Regions from separate parts of the Fervidobacterium islandicum genome, predicted to be linked through region 2. Evidence: predicted binding sites of a transcription regulator. Region 2 holds the regulator's gene; each other region holds the start of a gene.
What was found. The regulator HrcA, encoded in region 2, represses chaperone genes, less so after heat shock. The targets are predictions, from matches to a motif close to ATTAGCACTCNNANNNTNNGAGTGCTAAT.
Positions count from the first base shown of each region.

Region 1: a site for HrcA is predicted at 1,517-1,545, ahead of groES (co-chaperone GroES). Genes of this name have one in related genera too.
Region 3: a site for HrcA is predicted at 1,869-1,897, ahead of NA23_RS01270 (ATP-dependent Clp protease ATP-binding subunit). Genes of this name have one in related genera too.

Region 1 is NZ_CP014334.2:27,586-33,292, forward strand. Features, by position in the region: gene NA23_RS00115 (hypothetical protein) at 1-962, opposite strand, end outside; tRNA gene NA23_RS00120 (tRNA-Ala) at 1,226-1,302, shown strand; gene groES (co-chaperone GroES) at 1,583-1,852, shown strand; gene groL (chaperonin GroEL) at 1,881-3,497, shown strand; gene NA23_RS00135 (dihydrofolate reductase family protein) at 3,581-4,138, shown strand; gene fusA (elongation factor G) at 4,197-5,707, shown strand, end outside.
Region 2 is NZ_CP014334.2:1,994,090-1,999,796, forward strand. Features, by position in the region: gene NA23_RS09530 (LytR/AlgR family response regulator transcription factor) at 1-10, shown strand, start outside; gene NA23_RS09535 (hypothetical protein) at 39-1,238, opposite strand; gene dnaJ (molecular chaperone DnaJ) at 1,490-2,629, opposite strand; gene NA23_RS09545 (nucleotide exchange factor GrpE) at 2,656-3,291, opposite strand; gene hrcA (heat-inducible transcriptional repressor HrcA) at 3,323-4,372, opposite strand; gene NA23_RS09555 (DMT family transporter) at 4,635-5,501, shown strand; gene rpsB (30S ribosomal protein S2) at 5,572-5,707, opposite strand, start outside.
Region 3 is NZ_CP014334.2:271,978-277,684, forward strand. Features, by position in the region: gene NA23_RS01260 (MATE family efflux transporter) at 1-457, opposite strand, end outside; gene NA23_RS01265 (MFS transporter) at 471-1,682, opposite strand; gene NA23_RS01270 (ATP-dependent Clp protease ATP-binding subunit) at 1,963-4,188, shown strand; tRNA gene NA23_RS01275 (tRNA-Cys) at 4,333-4,409, shown strand; tRNA gene NA23_RS01280 (tRNA-Ile) at 4,417-4,492, shown strand; gene rpsF (30S ribosomal protein S6) at 4,618-5,004, shown strand; gene NA23_RS01290 (single-stranded DNA-binding protein) at 5,004-5,414, shown strand; gene rpsR (30S ribosomal protein S18) at 5,448-5,678, shown strand.

The DNA of each region.
Region 1 (5,707 bases), 270 kb from region 2:
CTTTTCGAATAGTAGGCGGCATTTCCTTCTTTATCTCTCACAGTTATATTAAGCGTATGTGTTCCAAGTTCTTTTTTACCTATTTTTATGGCTTTTTCAAACGATTTTCCTGAAATCTTACCTTGCTCGACAACTTCACCATTGAACTCCACTTTGTAATAATCGAGCTCTTCGTTGTCATACATTTTGACTTCGAAGATCACATCTGAGTTTACCGGATAAAAAGTCTTAGTGAAAACATTAATGATAGGTTTGACCCTATCCACTGGATTTACTTCGAATACTACCTTCGTGGCATCCTCCATATTGTAAGAAGAAGTTTTTAGAAATAGCTCCACTTTTCCAGGATAATTTACTGGTTCAAGTTTTCTATAAACATATCCCGCCTTCTCGGTAAGTGCTTTCCTTATCCAAGTGTTACCACCTACTCGACCGTCCAAAGTGTAGTTCACTATGGGGTTCTCACTACCGACTTTGATTAGCAGCATCACCTCATCGCCCACATACGGGCGCTCGGGTATGAGTCTCACTTCCTCAATTAAGGGAGGTAACGAATCGTAAACCGTCATTGTTCCGTTAGTGGTGTACCAAACATTATCAACTATCGAATAACCCTCAACACTTAGCTGGTAAATGCCCGGCTTTGAGAAGCGCTTCGTGATTTCGTAAGGGTACTTGTTAATCGAAATGGATTCACTGAACACGGTGCTGTCACTGTGTTTGAATTTCACCTTTATGTTCGACAAGCCCGGCTCGAGTGGTTCAACGGTGATTTTTACATCCGTATTGACAAAAGTGACTTCTGGGTAGGATACTTTAGACTTTTCGTTGGAAGTTGTTGTACCTCTTGAAGTACATGAGAAAACAGCTAACAGAAAGATATTCAGCACAATCAATAACAAAGCAGTTGACTTGGTGATGAACCCAAAAAAGAACCTGCTTTTTTTAACTTCAGGTTTCATACAAGCACACCTCCGAAAGTGTTCTATTTTTTATCTTCTTATTTGTGACAAACATCCCAAAAAGTACCAGAACACAAATTTACCCAATAACATATTCTATATTAGGCGTGCCTGCTCCTACTACATCAACTATAAATTTAGACCTCGAATTAGTCAAAATTATTGAAATTTTGTTAAGAAAAAATGTAAAGGAATCCTTCTTGATTTTTTTTCAATAAATGATATAATCTTCATGCGTATTAAGATGCATGTGTCATAATAGTGGGGCCGTAGCTCAGCTTGGGAGAGCGCTACCATGGCACGGTAGAGGTCGTGGGTTCAAGTCCCATCGGCTCCACCAACAGTTCAGACTTCAGCCCTGGTTGATCCCAGGGCTTTTGTTTTTCAATACCATACTTTTCGTGATGTTGCAAACAAAGCCGTTCAGTCAATTTTGGTTAGTGAAAACATAAGAAAAAATAAGAAAAATACATTTATTTCGCTATAAAGCTGCATAAATGGCCATAGACGTAAACTTTCACAATTCACATATTTCATTTTTCTGTTATACTAAAATTAGCACACGCAACTAAAGAGTGATAATCAAAACACAACAACATGTGACAGGAGGGGGTAAGAGTATGAAGGTAAAACCACTTGGTGAAAGGCTTTTGATAAAGCCCATCATCGAAGAAAAGAAGACAGCAGGTGGTATTGTACTTCCAGATGCCGCTAAGGAAAAACCGATGAAGGCTGAGATAGTTGAAGTTGGTAAACTGCCAGAAGATTGCACACTCAAAGTCGGAGACAAGGTAATATACAACAAGTACTCCGGAACAGAAATTAAGATCGACGATGAAGACTACATTTTGATCGATTTGAACGACATTCTTGCAAAAATAGAAGAATAAAAACGGAAAATTGGAGGAGGTGTGAGATATGGCAAAGTTGTTGAAATACAGTGAAGAAGCAAGAAGGGCACTCGAATCAGGTGTTGATGCGGTTGCGAATGCAGTGAAGATCACACTTGGTCCAAAGGGTAGAAACGTCGTTATCGAAAAATCTTGGGGAAGCCCAACAATTACAAACGACGGTGTTTCCATCGCTAAGGAAATAGAACTCGAAGACAAGTTCGCAAACCTTGGTGCTCAGCTCGTTAAGGAAGTTGCAAGCAAGACAAACGACGTTGCCGGTGACGGTACGACAACCGCAACAGTTCTTGCGCAGGCAATGATTAAAGAAGGACTCAAGATGGTCGCAGCTGGTGCAAATCCAATACTTGTAAAACGCGGAATCGACAAAGCTGTAGCAAAGGTTGTTGAGGAAATTAAAAAGATTTCCAAGAAGCTCTCCAGCACGGAAGATATAGCACACGTTGCAGCTATAAGCGCCAACAGTGAAGAGATTGGAAAGCTTATTGCAGAAGCTATGGAAAAGGTTGGAGAAGATGGAGTCATCACAGTTGAGGACAGCAAAACCATCGACACATACGTTGAATTCACCGAAGGTATGCAATTTGACAGAGGTTATATCTCACCGTACTTTGTAACAGACCCAGAAAAGATGGAAGTTGTCTACAACGAACCGTTCATACTCATTACCGATAGAAAACTTTCCAACGTAAAACCACTCATCCCAATACTTGAAAAAGTTGCTCAAACAGGCAGACCACTCGTAATCATTGCAGAAGATGTCGAAGGTGAAGTACTCACAACGCTGGTGCTCAACAAGCTCAAGGGTACACTCAACACAGTTGCAGTTAAGGCTCCTGGCTTCGGTGACAGAAGGAAAGCCATGCTCCAGGATATTGCAATTCTCACAGGCGGTATCGTAGCAAGCGAAGAAGTTGGTATCAATCTCGAAGACCTCACACTCCAAGACCTCGGTAGAGCGGATGTTGTTAGAGTAAAGAAAGACGAAACAATAATCGTCGGTGGTAAAGGTAAACCTGAAGAAATCAAAAAGAGAATCGCTCAGATTAAAGCCCAGATCGAACAGACCACAAGCGAATACGAAAAAGAAACGTTGCAAGAAAGAATGGCAAAACTCGCTGGTGGAGTAGCAGTTATAAAAGTCGGTGCTGCTACAGAAACGGAACTCAAAGAAAAGAAACACAGAATTGAAGACGCTCTTAGCGCAACAAGGGCAGCTGTTGAAGAAGGAATCGTTCCTGGTGGTGGAATCACACTCTTGAGAGCAAGAAAAGCCATCGAGCCACTCTTGAACGAACTTACTGGTGATGAGAAACTCGGAGCACAGATCGTTTACAACGCACTCGAGGCGCCAATCAGACAGATTGCTCTCAACGCTGGTTACGACGGTGCGATTATAGTACACAACGTTCTTGCAAAAGACGAGGTAGCATACGGTTTCGATGCACTCAAAGGAGAATACTGCAACATGTACGAACGCGGTATAATTGACCCAGCAAAGGTTACAAGGAGTGCACTGCAAAACGCAGCCTCAATCGCTGGAATGCTCCTCACAACAGAAGTGCTCGTCGTTGAAAAGCCAGAGGAAAAGAAAGCATCCGTGCCTGAAATGCCAGAATATTAATACTAGAAGAAATAGCAAAAAAAGCGGTACCCGGAAAGCGGGTACCGCTTTTTTATTCATTGCACTGTGCTAAAATATATTAAATGAAAGGGAAGGTGGTTGATACGAGAATCAGATTGCTGGCAGTGACAGATGTAAGGGGAACTATCGCAATTAATGAAAACGATAGAACGGATTGGGGAAGTCCGGAGGACAAAAGACTTTTCAAAGAAATAACCACCCGCTCAGGTCTTGTTGTTATGGGCAGAAAGACCTACGAAGCGATTGGTAAAAGATTGCCCGGAAGGTACAACGTTGTTCTGAGCACAAAGGGCGTGTTTTCTTGTGGAGAGCCTGATTTGGTACTAAACGGGAACGTTTCGCAGATAATTCAGGAACTTAGGAACCGAGGTTTTGAAGACGTGTGCGTTATCGGTGGTCAGACTTTGTTTTCTCAATTTCTAAACGCTGGTCTTGTAACAGACTTACACTTGACAATAGAACCGATAATCCTACCTGACGGGTTGAATCTTTTTTCAAATATTGACAAACACTACTCATTACGCTTTGAAAAAGCTCAGATTCTGAATTCTAAGGGAACTATCTACGTGCATTATCGAATTGGAGAGCTTGGAAACAAAATACAGGGTTTGAAAATCTGAAATATTCTGGTAAAATATACCACAGTGACATTTTTTTATCATATACGGAGGTGGGGACATGGTTGCGAAGGATAAACGCACAGTGGCTCTTGTGGGTCACAACGGTTCTGGAAAATCCGCTTTGATGGTAGCTGCTCTTAACCTTGGTGGGATGAACGTTACAAAGAAAGAGGTTGATTTTGATCCAATAGAAGCACAAAGGGGTGCAAGTATAAACTCGCATGTTGGCACGTTTAAGTTCGAAGGTAAACAGATCACGCTTGTTGACACGCCAGGTTTCAGCGATTTTATTGGTGAAGTTATCAGTGCGATCTTCGTTTCCGAGAATGTTATCAGCGTTATAAATGCAACGGCAGGTGTGGAAATCCAGACGGAAAGAACATGGGCTCTTGCAACGGAAATGGAAAAACCCATAATGGTCTTCATCAACCAGATGGACAAGGAAAGAGCAAGCTTTGAGAATTCACTCGCATCACTCAAGGAACGGTTCGAAGCGAAGATTGTACCCATAGTCTACCCAGTTGGTGCAGAAGCGAACTTCAAAGGAGTTGTCGATCTTATCTCTGGAAAAGCATACCTCTATGAAAATGGCAAACCAAAGGAGACAGAAATTCCAGCAGAAGTAAAGGATAAAGTTGAAGAAATTAAGATGTCGATAATGGAAGATATCGTTTCACTCGATGATACTTTGATGGAAAAATACTTTGCAGAAGAACCAATTACCCCTGAAGAACTTTGGTCGGCTCTTAGAAAGGGATTCATCGAAAGACAAATCGTCCCAGTTTTGGCAGGTTCTGCAGAAAAGAACATAGGTGTTGACGTATTACTTAGAACACTGAACAACATCGGTGCTTCTCCACTTGAAGCTAAACCGTACAAGGCAAGACTCGAAAGTGGCGACGAAGTGGATGTTGTAGCTTCCGAGACAGATCCGTTCGTTGGTTACACGTTCAAAGCGGTTGTTGACCCGTTCGTTGGAAAATTGAGCTACATAAAGGTTGTCTCCGGTGTTCTTAAACCAGGTGATACATTTGTTAATGTAACAAGAGGTTCCCAAGAAAAGGTCGGACACCTGTACTTTGCAAAAGGTAAGGAAACCTACGAAGTTGAGGAGGCATCCTGTGGTGATGTTGTTGTCCTTCCAAAACTCAAAGAGAGTGCCGTTAGGGACACACTAACGCACAAAGATAGGAAACTTGCGATAATTCCTCCAGTTTACCCGGAACCGATGATCTCCAAGAGCGTCAACCCAAAATCAAAGTCAGACATCGACAAGATCAGCAACGGTCTGAGCAGATTGGCGGATTCCGATCCAACATTCGCTTGGGAATTCGATCCCGAAACTTCGGAAACCGTTATCTCAGGTATTGGTGGTATGCACCTTGATGTCATGGTTGAAAGACTCAAGAACATCTTTGGCGTAGATGTAGAGGTTGGAAAACCGAAGATTGCTTACAGGGAAACTGTAATGGCAAAGGCGATTTCTGAGCACAAACACAAGAAACAAACAGGTGGACACGGTCAGTATGGACACGTTAAGATAGAGATCGAGCCACTTGAAAGAGGCGC
Region 2 (5,707 bases):
GCTCGAATGAATCGAGCAGTCTATATTGTTATCTGATTTTAGCTCTCGATATTTGACAACAACTTGATTAGACCTTTCATCTTTCCATCCTTCATGATAGTACCGGATAAAACAAAAACATTTCTTTTTTCGTCATACGATATCGAAAAGAGCATGCCGTAGTCTGTATCGATGGTTTTCTCAACGACCTGTAGCTTGCCTGAGCTTTTGTCGTATTCAAAAAGGCCGTACCAAGGGAGTTTCTTTTCGCCATCGTATTTATAACCTGCAAAGTAGAGCATATCTATTCCATTTTGTCCTTCACTTTGCAAACTGTTCAACACAGAATGGATTCTCACGTTCTCACCAAATGTTTTTATATACTCCACTTGACCGTTTATTGTAAGCTTTGCGATGAATGCACGTTCGGTTCCCAATCTTTCAGAGTTAGCATCATTGAAATTTTCGTACACGTATCCGGAAACAAAGATAGCTTTCTCTGTGATAGACAAGTCCATAGGCCAGAGAGTATGTGAATTGGTTAAGACGGTCTGCCAAATTAACTGCCCAGCCGAATTGTAGCTAACAACATACCCGTCGTACCTTGTTCCGTCTGTGAATGAATTACTTGATCCGGCAACGAGTATTTGACCTTTCATTGGATCATAGCCGACAGCGTAAGCTCTATCCCAGCGTGTACCACCGAAGCTTCTATCCCAGATGATTTTTCCATCACTTGAGAACATAACAGTCCAGTAATCATGTTCGCCGAAGTTCGCTGTTACGTCGTTACCCTTGGCATAGTTATCACCGACAAATACGAAGTTGTTCCCAGCTCTTACCATTCGATATGCCCTGTCCCAATCCGGCCCCCCGTAAGTTTTTTGCCAAATAGTGTTTCCATTCTTGTCTAAACGCAAAAGCAAAACATCATATCTTCCTCTGGTACCTAAGCTTTTCGAAGAGGTTGTTCCAAGAGCAAAAAAACCCTCATCGATTTGAACAATATCATATCCAAAGTCGTCATTCTCAGCACCGAAGGTTTTAACCCATACGATGTTACCGTCATCATCGACTTTGGTCAAAAGTATTTGATATTTTTCACTTTCGTCATCTATGGTGGAACCTATTCCTACAAACCCATCAGGCGTGCTAATAACTCTTGATATCCGTGATTCGAAACCTTTGTCGATTGTTATCTCTTTGTCAATCTTTGCGGTTAGCTGAGTTGAACTGGAAATACCTTTTAAAAAGGCCAAAAACGTCGAGCTGCGTGAGAAAATGAATCCAAAACTAAGAACGAAAATCCCCAGAATTAAAAATAGCAGAGTAATTGAAATAAAGGTTTTTGATTTAGCATGTCTTTGCGATTTTTTGAGCTCTGGCCCACTGGAATGGGTTGAAGAACCTAGCGGATTAAGAGCCTCTCGATTTCTGAACGCTTTGTTCCTACGTGATTTACTATATTTTAAAGCCTTTCTCGTAGTATTTAGTTTGTCTCTGTCAAGTCTCAAATTTCTATGCCCCTTTCTTTGGCTATTTCTTCAAGGAGTTTTCTCTCTTTTGATGAGACTTTCCTTGGGATTGAGACCTTCACTTCTACTATTAGATTGCCACGTCTACCTGTCCTTGCGTTTGGAATGCCCTTGCCTTTGATAACTATACGTTCGTTGGGCTGTGTCCCTGCAGGTATCTCCACTGGAACTCGTTCGCCGTTTGGCAATGTAACATATACGATGCCACCGAGTATAGCACTGATGTAATCAACGGGAACAGTTACTATTATATCATCACCTTCGCGTTTGTAGTCGCTTGTTTTTCTAACTTTAACGTGGACATACAAATCTCCGTAATCTCCACCGTTTGTTCCAGCATTCCCTTTTCTCGGAATTCTGATAACCGCTCCATCTTCTACACCTGCTGGGATGTTCACGACCGCGTTTGTTTTTCTTCTAATTCTTCCTGCTCCTTTACACACATGGCAGGTTTCTCCCGGAATTGTACCGCTACCACCGCAGACGTCACAGGTATATTGGTTAATAAACACACCGAACGGTGTTCTTCTCTCTTCCCGAACAACGCCAGTTCCATGGCACTTCGAACATGTCACCCATTTACTTCCAGGTTCTACTCCTTCTCCCTTACAGTTCTCGCACAATTCATACCTGTCGTACTCAACGGTTACATCTCTTCCAGTAAAGACGTCAGCTTCTGAAATGGTCACTTCAAGGTTTATATCCTCTCCTCTTTTGGCATACCTTCTACCACCTGTTGTTCGTTGCGTTTGCGATGTACTTGTTCTATGCCCTCCAAAGAATATGTTGAATATATCATCATTTAAGAAGTCCCTGAAGATATCACTTATATCTTCAAATCCAAATCCGTTGCCCCTACCGGACGGCTCGTAAACGTAGCCACCTTCACCTACGTATCCAAACTTATCGTACATTGCACGTTTCTGTGGGTCGCTCAGCACCTCGTAAGCTTCCTGTATCTCTTTAAATCTTTGCTCGGCTTCCTTTTTCTTATCTCCCGTATGCCTATCTGGATGCCACTCTTTAACAAGCTTCTTGTAAGCCGCCTTTATCTCATCTTCTGATGCATTTCTTGGCACGCCAAGTATTTCGTAGTAATCTTTTCTTGCTGGCATATTGTATCACCTCTGCTTGTCATTTTTTATTGCTCATTCTCTTGCTTGTTCTCTGTCATGTTCTCAGATGTTTTTGCCTTCTTCCTTGGTTTTACAGCAACGCGCACTTTCGTTGGTTTTACAACCTGTCCGTTGAATGTGTAACCGTCTTCAATAACTTCAAGGATTGTGTATTCTTCAACATCATCGCGTTCTTCTTTCTCAAAGGCTTCATGGTTGAACGGGTCGAATTTACCTGTTGCGTCTATAACCCTTAATCCTTCGTTCTCCAAGGTCTTCAAGAGTTTTTCATATATCTTCTCTACTCCAAGTTTGAACTTTTCCAGGTCATTATCGGATTCGTAGTACTTAAAAGCCCTCTTGAAGTCATCTAAAATTGGTATAAGTGCTTTGATGATGCGAAGTGCGGTTGACTTTGAGGCATCTTTCAGCTGCCTGTCGACGTCCAATTTGTAGTTTTCAAACGTTGCTTTGATTATGCGTGCTGCATTCTGGATTTCTTTTAGTTGGTTTTCAAGTTCGGCTATTTTCTCCTTTAACTGCTTGTTTTCCTCGAATAATCCGTTCTGATTCATCTCTTCGTTCTCCTTTATCTCATTTAAATTTTGCGAATTATTGTTTTGCATTTCTTTCATTTCGTTTATTTTCTTTTCTTCACACATGGTCTCAACCTCCTTCTTATCTGGATTGATTTTAGATATTTCTCGATACAACAGTGAAGTATTCACTCAATCTGTTGAGCATGAATTCAAAGCTGTCGATGACTAAGTCATATCTCCCGTATTTGTCAAAGATGACAGCAACGCGCCCAACAGGTGTATCTTCTGAATAAAACTGACCGAGCATTACCGAGAAGTCTTCCAAGAATCTAAGGCCGTGTTCTTTACCGATGAATATATCGTTTTCAAGCTCAAAGAGTTCTTTGTAGAATGTGTCCGACGCGACGTATGCAAGGATGTTCTGCAATTTCTTCAGGTTGATTCTTTCATTTGAAAGTAAGTTTGGTAGTCCCTCTGTTATGTAATCTTCGTAACTCTCAACTGATAGTCTTTCAGTTATTTCCAGGAAACCTCGGCTGAGCGTTCCGAAATCGTTCTCTTTGAAGTTGTTTAAATTGCTCAAGTTATTTATTCGAGCGAGAATATCCCTAAGCTTGGATCTGAATTCGTTCAAAGTTAGTCCTGTCATTACTTTGTTGAGCATTTCTTCTATTTTTTCCGTATCGTCGAGTTCACTGTGTTGGATCGGGATTGATGAGCTTAGACCAAGCGATGTTATTATATTCGCGATCGAAAAATTCTTGCTTACAGGTGTGACAACTATCCTTTTTATCCTTAAAGTTAACGGACTCGGTTTTTCGATGACAACCATACCTTTTGTTGAAGAACTTAAAAGTTTTGCGGCACCTGTAAGGACCTTTTCCATATCACCGATAGGGAAACGTGCCGCAACTTCGACGTGTGTGCTCTTTGATTTTATTTCTTCTCTAATTTTCCTAAGTTCGTTTACATAAAACCTGAGACCTTTGTCCGTTGGGACACGACCAGCTGATGTGTGCGGCTGGTATATATAGCCTGTTCTCATCAACCGATTCATGTCGTTTCTGATAGTGGCACCAGACCTTTCAATCGTAGCACTTTCCAAAACCCTTTTTGAACTCACTGGGGTTTTGGTATTGATGTACTCTTGAACGATACAATAGAGAACTTTCTTCTGCCTTTCGGTGATATCGTTTCCGAGCATACTTAACTATCACCTCGCTTTTTTGTATATCCATTCTTGCTGTTCTATTATTATCAAACTTATTAGCAATCAACATCCAAGTCTGCTAATATATTACCACAGATTTGTCGATTTGTCAATTTCTTGAGAGCTTACAATACGGTGTTGTTCGGATTTTTGTTACATAAAACTCTTCTTGATGAAAGGATTATTTTTGATAAAATAGAGACATAAAATTGTGCGGAATGCGAACTTTCTTATCGATGAAGATGAGGTGGTCCCTGTGAACTGGAAGGTTTATATATCTGGAGTAGCCGTTTCTACTATATTTGGATTGTCTTTTCTTTTTACCAAAAACAGCATACAGCACATCAACGTCTACACGTTTTTAGCTTACAGGTTTGCGGTGGCAAGTATCGTTATGCTTTTGCTCGTTGGTGTTGGAGTTATCAGGTTGTCAAAAAAGCCATATTGGAAATTGTGGAAGGTGGCTTTATTTCAGCCGATTCTGTACTTTGTTTTTGAAACAAACGGGTTAAGATTTGCGACTTCTTCGGAAGCAGGGATGTTGATCGCTTTGATTCCGATTGTAATTACCGTTCTGAGTCCTTTGCTATTGAAGGAAAGAATAAAATGGTACCAATTTCTGTTCGCTTTTCTGAGCTTTTTTGGTGTCTTTCTTATCGTTGCGAGTGGTGGTTTTGAGCAAGGAGCGCTTGTCGGAAAGCTCTTGATCTTAGGTGCTGTGCTTTCTGCAGCTCTTTACAATATCTTCTCGAGGAAGTTGTCTGCACAGTTCACACCTGTGGAGACGACGTTCTTCATGATGATAACGGGTTTTGTGTTCTTCTTTTTGGTGAGTATCTTCACAGGTCAGTTCAAGGTAACACTCCATCCGGCTGTTATAATGGGAGCATTGTACCTTGGTGTGCTTTCTTCAACAGTCGCGTTCTTTTTGGTGAATTTCATGCTCAGCAAAGTTCCGCCAACGGTCTCTTCGCTTTTTTCGAATTTGACAACGGTGATTTCAGTAATTGCTGGTAGTGTCATCAGACATGAGAAGATTGCGGCATTGCAGATACTTGGAATGGTTTTAATACTCGTATCACTTGTGGCTAACTCCTATTTGAAAAGTAAAGAAATGCACTGAAGACGGTATAAATCAAATGAATTAAAAAGCCCTCGGTTTTTTCCGAGGGCTTCGTTTTAAATTACAGCTCTTATATTTCTTCTTCGTCAAGGTTTTCTGGGATATTAATTTCGATTTCTTCTGTTTCAACTGTTGCAGGCATTGCTTCTTCTGTTGAGTACGGTACCCCTTCGCGACCTTCGAGGTATGCATCGGCTATTTTACCA
Region 3 (5,707 bases), 520 kb from region 2:
TAGGCATGAAAAAGATGCGTATGTAACCGTAATGAATTGCGTAAGTGACAACGTCCAAATCTTTAGAGAAAAAGTTGACTACTGGTCTAAAGAAAAGCAACAGAAAACCGGATGCAATAAGTGCGACGAGTGCTTTAAAAACGAGGGTTTGCTCGATAATACGCGATGTAAGGGGTTTATCACCCTTACCAAATGCTTGAGAAATCAATGAAACAGATGATGTACCTATGATTTCGTTCAATATCTCGACAAGCCAGAATATCGTTGAAAATATCACAACCCCAGCTATTGCTTTGTACGAAATCTTTCCGATCCAGAACATATCGATGATGTCGTACAGTGACTGTACTGCAAAACCGATCATGCCGGGAACGGATAGTTTGAAAAGATTCCTTGTCAACGTCTTTCTGTCAGTTCCTTTTTCAAGCACATCTTTGACTTCGCTCAGGTTATCCATAGTCTCCACCTGGTCAATCTTTTAAATGTTTGTACATTCTTATCATAACATACGCATTGGCAAAGTAAAAAATGGAACTTACAACGAATATCCACGTATATCCGTTCTTGAATCTGGTGAGTGCGGCGAACAAATCTGCAGAGAGTGCTCTCGCGACGTTGCTAAGAAATGTGTTCATTCCATTGATCGACGAAAGATAACTGGCAGGTATGTTTGAAAAGACCAAAGCGGTAAGCAGAGGCCCAACCATGTTCATAACCGCAAAGCGTAGGATGTATACTGATGTGAAGGTTATCGGTTCCCTAACAAAACTCAAAAGCACAATTAAGATGGGGACGAAAACATATGAAAATATCAAGACGTTCATGTCCCCGAATTTCCTTCCCAGCTTGTACGAAAAGATGGCACCTATGCTTGTTGCCAACTGCGCCATGGCAAGGATCGTTCCAATCAGCGAAGGGCTAAGATGGAAAAGGTCGTAAAAGATGACGTTTCCAAATGTGACAAACAAACCAGCTCCAAAGCCAACACTCATCGTGGACAAAAAATAGTAAAGTACAACCTTTTTTGCTTGTTCGTTGAGCTTTTTCAAAGTGGAAAAGAACTCTAATACGTTGGTATCGGTATCTGACTTGTAAAGCCTAGTATCGCTGAACTTTTCAATGCTAAGTCTTTTGACAGGAATTAAGGCGAGCAATCTGGAAATACTGGCGCTTATTAGTACAGCTTTCAAAGGGAAAATATCGCCAAGCACACCGCCCAGTATATTCCCCAACACACCCGTGAGCATTCCCACACCGAAGTTCAGTCCCAAGACCTTCGTTCGATTATCTTTTGAGGTTTTCAATATAAGAAGCGTTGACAAAACGATACCTGTAGCAGTTGAAAACCCACCGAAGAAGAAGGAAGAGATACCGAGCTGGACGTACGATTTCGATAGAACCCTGTAAGTTCCGAAGAATACACTCAGAAGATGCGTTGTAAACATGAGCTGTTTTTTATTTACCTTGTCCGCGATAATACCGAACACAAGTCCCAGTAGTGCACAACCCCATAAGAAAAAGGAGGTGATCCGACCAACGTAGGAAGTTGGCATCCCGGAGGTTCGGAGCATCAGATTGAAGATGGTTCCGTATATGCCTTGAGCAAGTCCATCGGTAAAGGTGAAAATAGTGATTAAGCGAGCAGCTGAATTAGTTGATGAAATGTCGGAAGTGTGAGACATATTATCAAACGTCCTCCTCGTACTTTTACCCAGTCTAAGTCTGACTTTTAAGCGAGTGGCAAAATTTTGAAATTAAGTTAGCATATCGAACCATATCCAAATCAATTCTAACATCGCCATTCTTAAAATCAAGTACGGTTTATTGGTAAACATTTTTCTTTGGCCAGGAATTTTTTGAATTTTTTTATTAGCACTCTTGACAACTGATTGCTAATATGGTATACTACTGTCGGAAAAGAAAATTAAACAAAATAGAAATAAAAAGAAGGGAGTGGTTGAGATGACATTCAACCTTGAGGAATTCACGGAAAACGCTCAGGAGATATTACAGTCTGTAACAGATGTATTGAATCGTTACAGGCAAAATCAGATGGCACCTGAGCACATACTTTTGACTATGCTCGAAAACACAAAGAACGCGGCTTACGACATACTAACGCATCTAAACGTAGATGTTGATAGTTTGAGAAAAGATGTTGAGCGCGCTATCACTTCCAAAGGTGGATATTACTACTCTTCCGGCGGAACAGGGCAGATCTATGTGACACCGGATACGACAAAAGTTATCAACGAAGCCAAGCGAGAAGCAAGGCGCATGGGTGACGAAAAGGTCGGAACAGACCACTTGCTACTTGCTATGGCAATCGTCCCAGAAACGACTGTCTACAGGCTGTTGGCAAGGTACGGGGTCACCCAAGACAAGCTCTATACAGCTATCAAAGAACTTAGGATGAAGAGAACGTACTCAGAAGAGGAAAACATCGACGTCTTAGCAAAGTTCACAGAGAACTTGACAGAAATGGCGAAAAACGGCCAGTTAATGCCGGTCGTCGGTAGAGAAAACGAAGTCAATAGGATGATTGAAATCCTCGGAAGGAAGATCAAGAACAACCCGGTTCTCATCGGAGATCCCGGTGTTGGTAAGACGGCTATCGTTGAAGGTCTTGCCCAGAGGATTGTTGCAGGGAATGTCCCTGACTTTTTGAAGAATAAGACTATCCTTAAACTCGACCTTGCAAGGCTTGTAGCTGGGACAAAGTTCAGAGGAGAGTTCGAAGAAAGGCTTAAGAAACTCATCGATGTGCTCAAAAAGAGAACAGATGTTATCCTGTTCATCGACGAACTGCACACAGTTGTAGGTGCAGGTGCTGCTGAAGGTGCATTGGATGCTGGTAATATCTTAAAACCAGAACTTGCAAGAGGTACGCTCAGAGTGATAGGTGCAACAACTGTTGAAGAGTACAGAAAGCACATTGAAAAGGATAAAGCGCTTGCAAGAAGATTCCAAGTCATATTCGTATCAGAACCTTCTGTAGAAGAGACTATCGAGATTTTAAAAGGTCTCAGGCAGAAGTTCGAAGAGTTCCACGGAGTAAAGATCAGCGATAAGGCTATAGAGGCAGCTGCTAAATTATCATCGAAATACATAACGGATAGGTTTATGCCTGACAAGGCTGTAGACCTCGTAGATGAAGCTGCTGCACGTGCGAAGATCGATGGTAAGAAAGAAGTTCAGGAAGAAGACATCGCAAAGGTTGTCGAACGCTGGACTGGAATACCCGTTGGTAAGATAATGGGAGATGAGAAGGAGAAGATCAAAAATCTCGAGAAGCTCATCCATGAAAAGTTCGTAGACCAAGAAGAGGCTGTAAAAGTTGTAGCAAATGCAATAAAGATGTCGCGCGCTGGTATACGCAATCCAAAACGCCCGCTTGGAGTATTCCTGTTCCTTGGGCCAACGGGTGTTGGTAAGACAGAACTTGCAAAGAGACTTGCCGATGTTTTGTTTGGTAGTGAAAAGGCACTGATCAGGATCGACATGAGTGAATACATGGAAAAGCACTCGGTTGCAAGGTTAATTGGTGCACCTCCGGGATACGTTGGTTACGAAGAAGGTGGCCAATTGACGGAACAGGTCAGAAGAAGACCATACAGTGTCGTGCTCTTTGACGAAATTGAAAAAGCACATCCAGAGGTTTTCAACGTACTCCTGCAGCTCTTTGACGACGGTCGGTTGACCGATGGTAAGGGAACAACCGTCGATTTCAGAAATACGATAATCATTATGACAAGTAACATAGGCTCAGACATAATTATCCAGGACATCGAAGATGGTTTGGAAAGTGTGATACCAAGACATATCGAAGAGGAGATGCGCAGGTATTTCAGGCCGGAACTGATCAACAGGATCGATGCAGCAGTCGTGTTCAAACCGCTCAAGAAGGAGCACATCAAACAGATAATCGATATCTACCTCAAAGAACTCAACGAAAGACTTGCTGACAGAAACATTGTTGTTGAGTTGGATGAATCGATGAAAGAGTACTTGGCTACGGAAGGTTACGTGCCAACTATGGGTGCAAGGCCTCTAAGAAGGCTGTTTGAAAACACTGTCGAATTCAAGCTTGCAGAACTTATAATCGATGAGCAAGTAAAAGAAGGTCAAAAGGTGAAGTTTTACTGGAAAGACGAAGGACTTTACTGGGAGATTTCGGATAATAAGTAAATAGAGTGGACATTATCCCGAACCCTCCTCAGGATGTGAATTTTGAGGAGGGTTCTTTTTTTGAATTTTCTATACGATAAAGTTTGTGTTGTTGCACCCTGTTGACAGATAAAAGGTTATGTGGTAGAATGTAACACGCAATGGGGCGACGTAGCCAAGGGGTCTAAGGCGGAGGTCTGCAAAATCTCTATTCGAGGGTTCAAATCCCTCCGTCGCCTCCAGGCGAGTGGGCTCGTAGCTCAGTTGGCAGAGCATCCGGCTCATAACCGGACGGTCGGGGGTTCGATCCCCTCCGAGCCCACCAGAAGATAAAGATGCAGCGGGCATACGCCCGTCTTTGTTTTATGTTTTACAGAAGTTCAATCACAAAATTCCCGCTCTGCTTGACTGAGTAAAGCAGGGCCGATAGACCGAGGGAGGAGGTGCTTTATGAGGATCTACGAAACGATGTTTATCATCAAACCAGACGTACCAGAGGAAGAAAGGAACAAGTTGGTAGAGAACGTTAAGAAGTTCCTGGAGGAAAGAGTCGGAGCACAAGTGGAGAACGTTGACAGATGGGGTATTAGGAAACTTGCCTACAAGATTGGGAAGTACTTCGAAGGTGATTACACAGTTCTCTACTTCAGGTCAAATGGGCAAGGGCTTGAACAACTGGAGAACTATTTCAAGGTGCACCCAGAGTTCATGAGATGGCAAACGTTCAGAAGAGAAGACCTTGAGAAGAAGGAAAGAAAAGCAGCAAGGGCTAAAAAAGAAGAGGTTTCCAACGAGGAAGTTCAACAGGAGGGTGCTTCTGAAGAGAAGGTGGAATAATGTCGTATAACAAAGTGGTGCTTGTTGGAAGGTTAACGCGAGATCCTGAGACAAGGCAGACAATCGATGGAAATTTGGTAACAACATTTACGATTGCGGTCAACCGAGGTAGCAACGGAGACGAAGCTGATTTTATAAGGGTTGTAGCATTTAGAAAGTTGGCGGAATTGGCCCACAACTATCTCCAAAAAGGACGTATGGTCTTGGTTGACGGCAAGCTTAGGATAAACAAATGGAAGACAAACGACGGACAGACAAGATCTACCGTTGAAATATGGGCAGATAATATCGTGTTTGTCGATTCAAGGAAAGGCGAAAGAGAGATTCCAGAAGAGATACCTTACGAAGAAGTTTTTGGAGAAGATGCGGAAGAAGAAGATATTCCCGGCGATGATGAGCCACCATTTTGATGAATTAGGAAACTAAAATAGGAGGGAAGTAGGATGCCAAGAGTAAGGCAGAGAAGAAGAAAAGTTAAAGCTTGTAAGCTGTGCGAAATGAACGTTGAATATGTTGATTATAAAGATACAAAACTACTCAAAGATTTCTTGAACGAAAAAGGTAAGATCCTTCCAAGAAGACTGACGGGAAACTGTGCAAAACACCAGAGAATGGTAAAAACAGCAATCAAAAGAGCAAGACAGATGGCATTGTTACCATACCTCAGGTACTAATTAAATTGAGAATAAACGAAGTCGCCAGT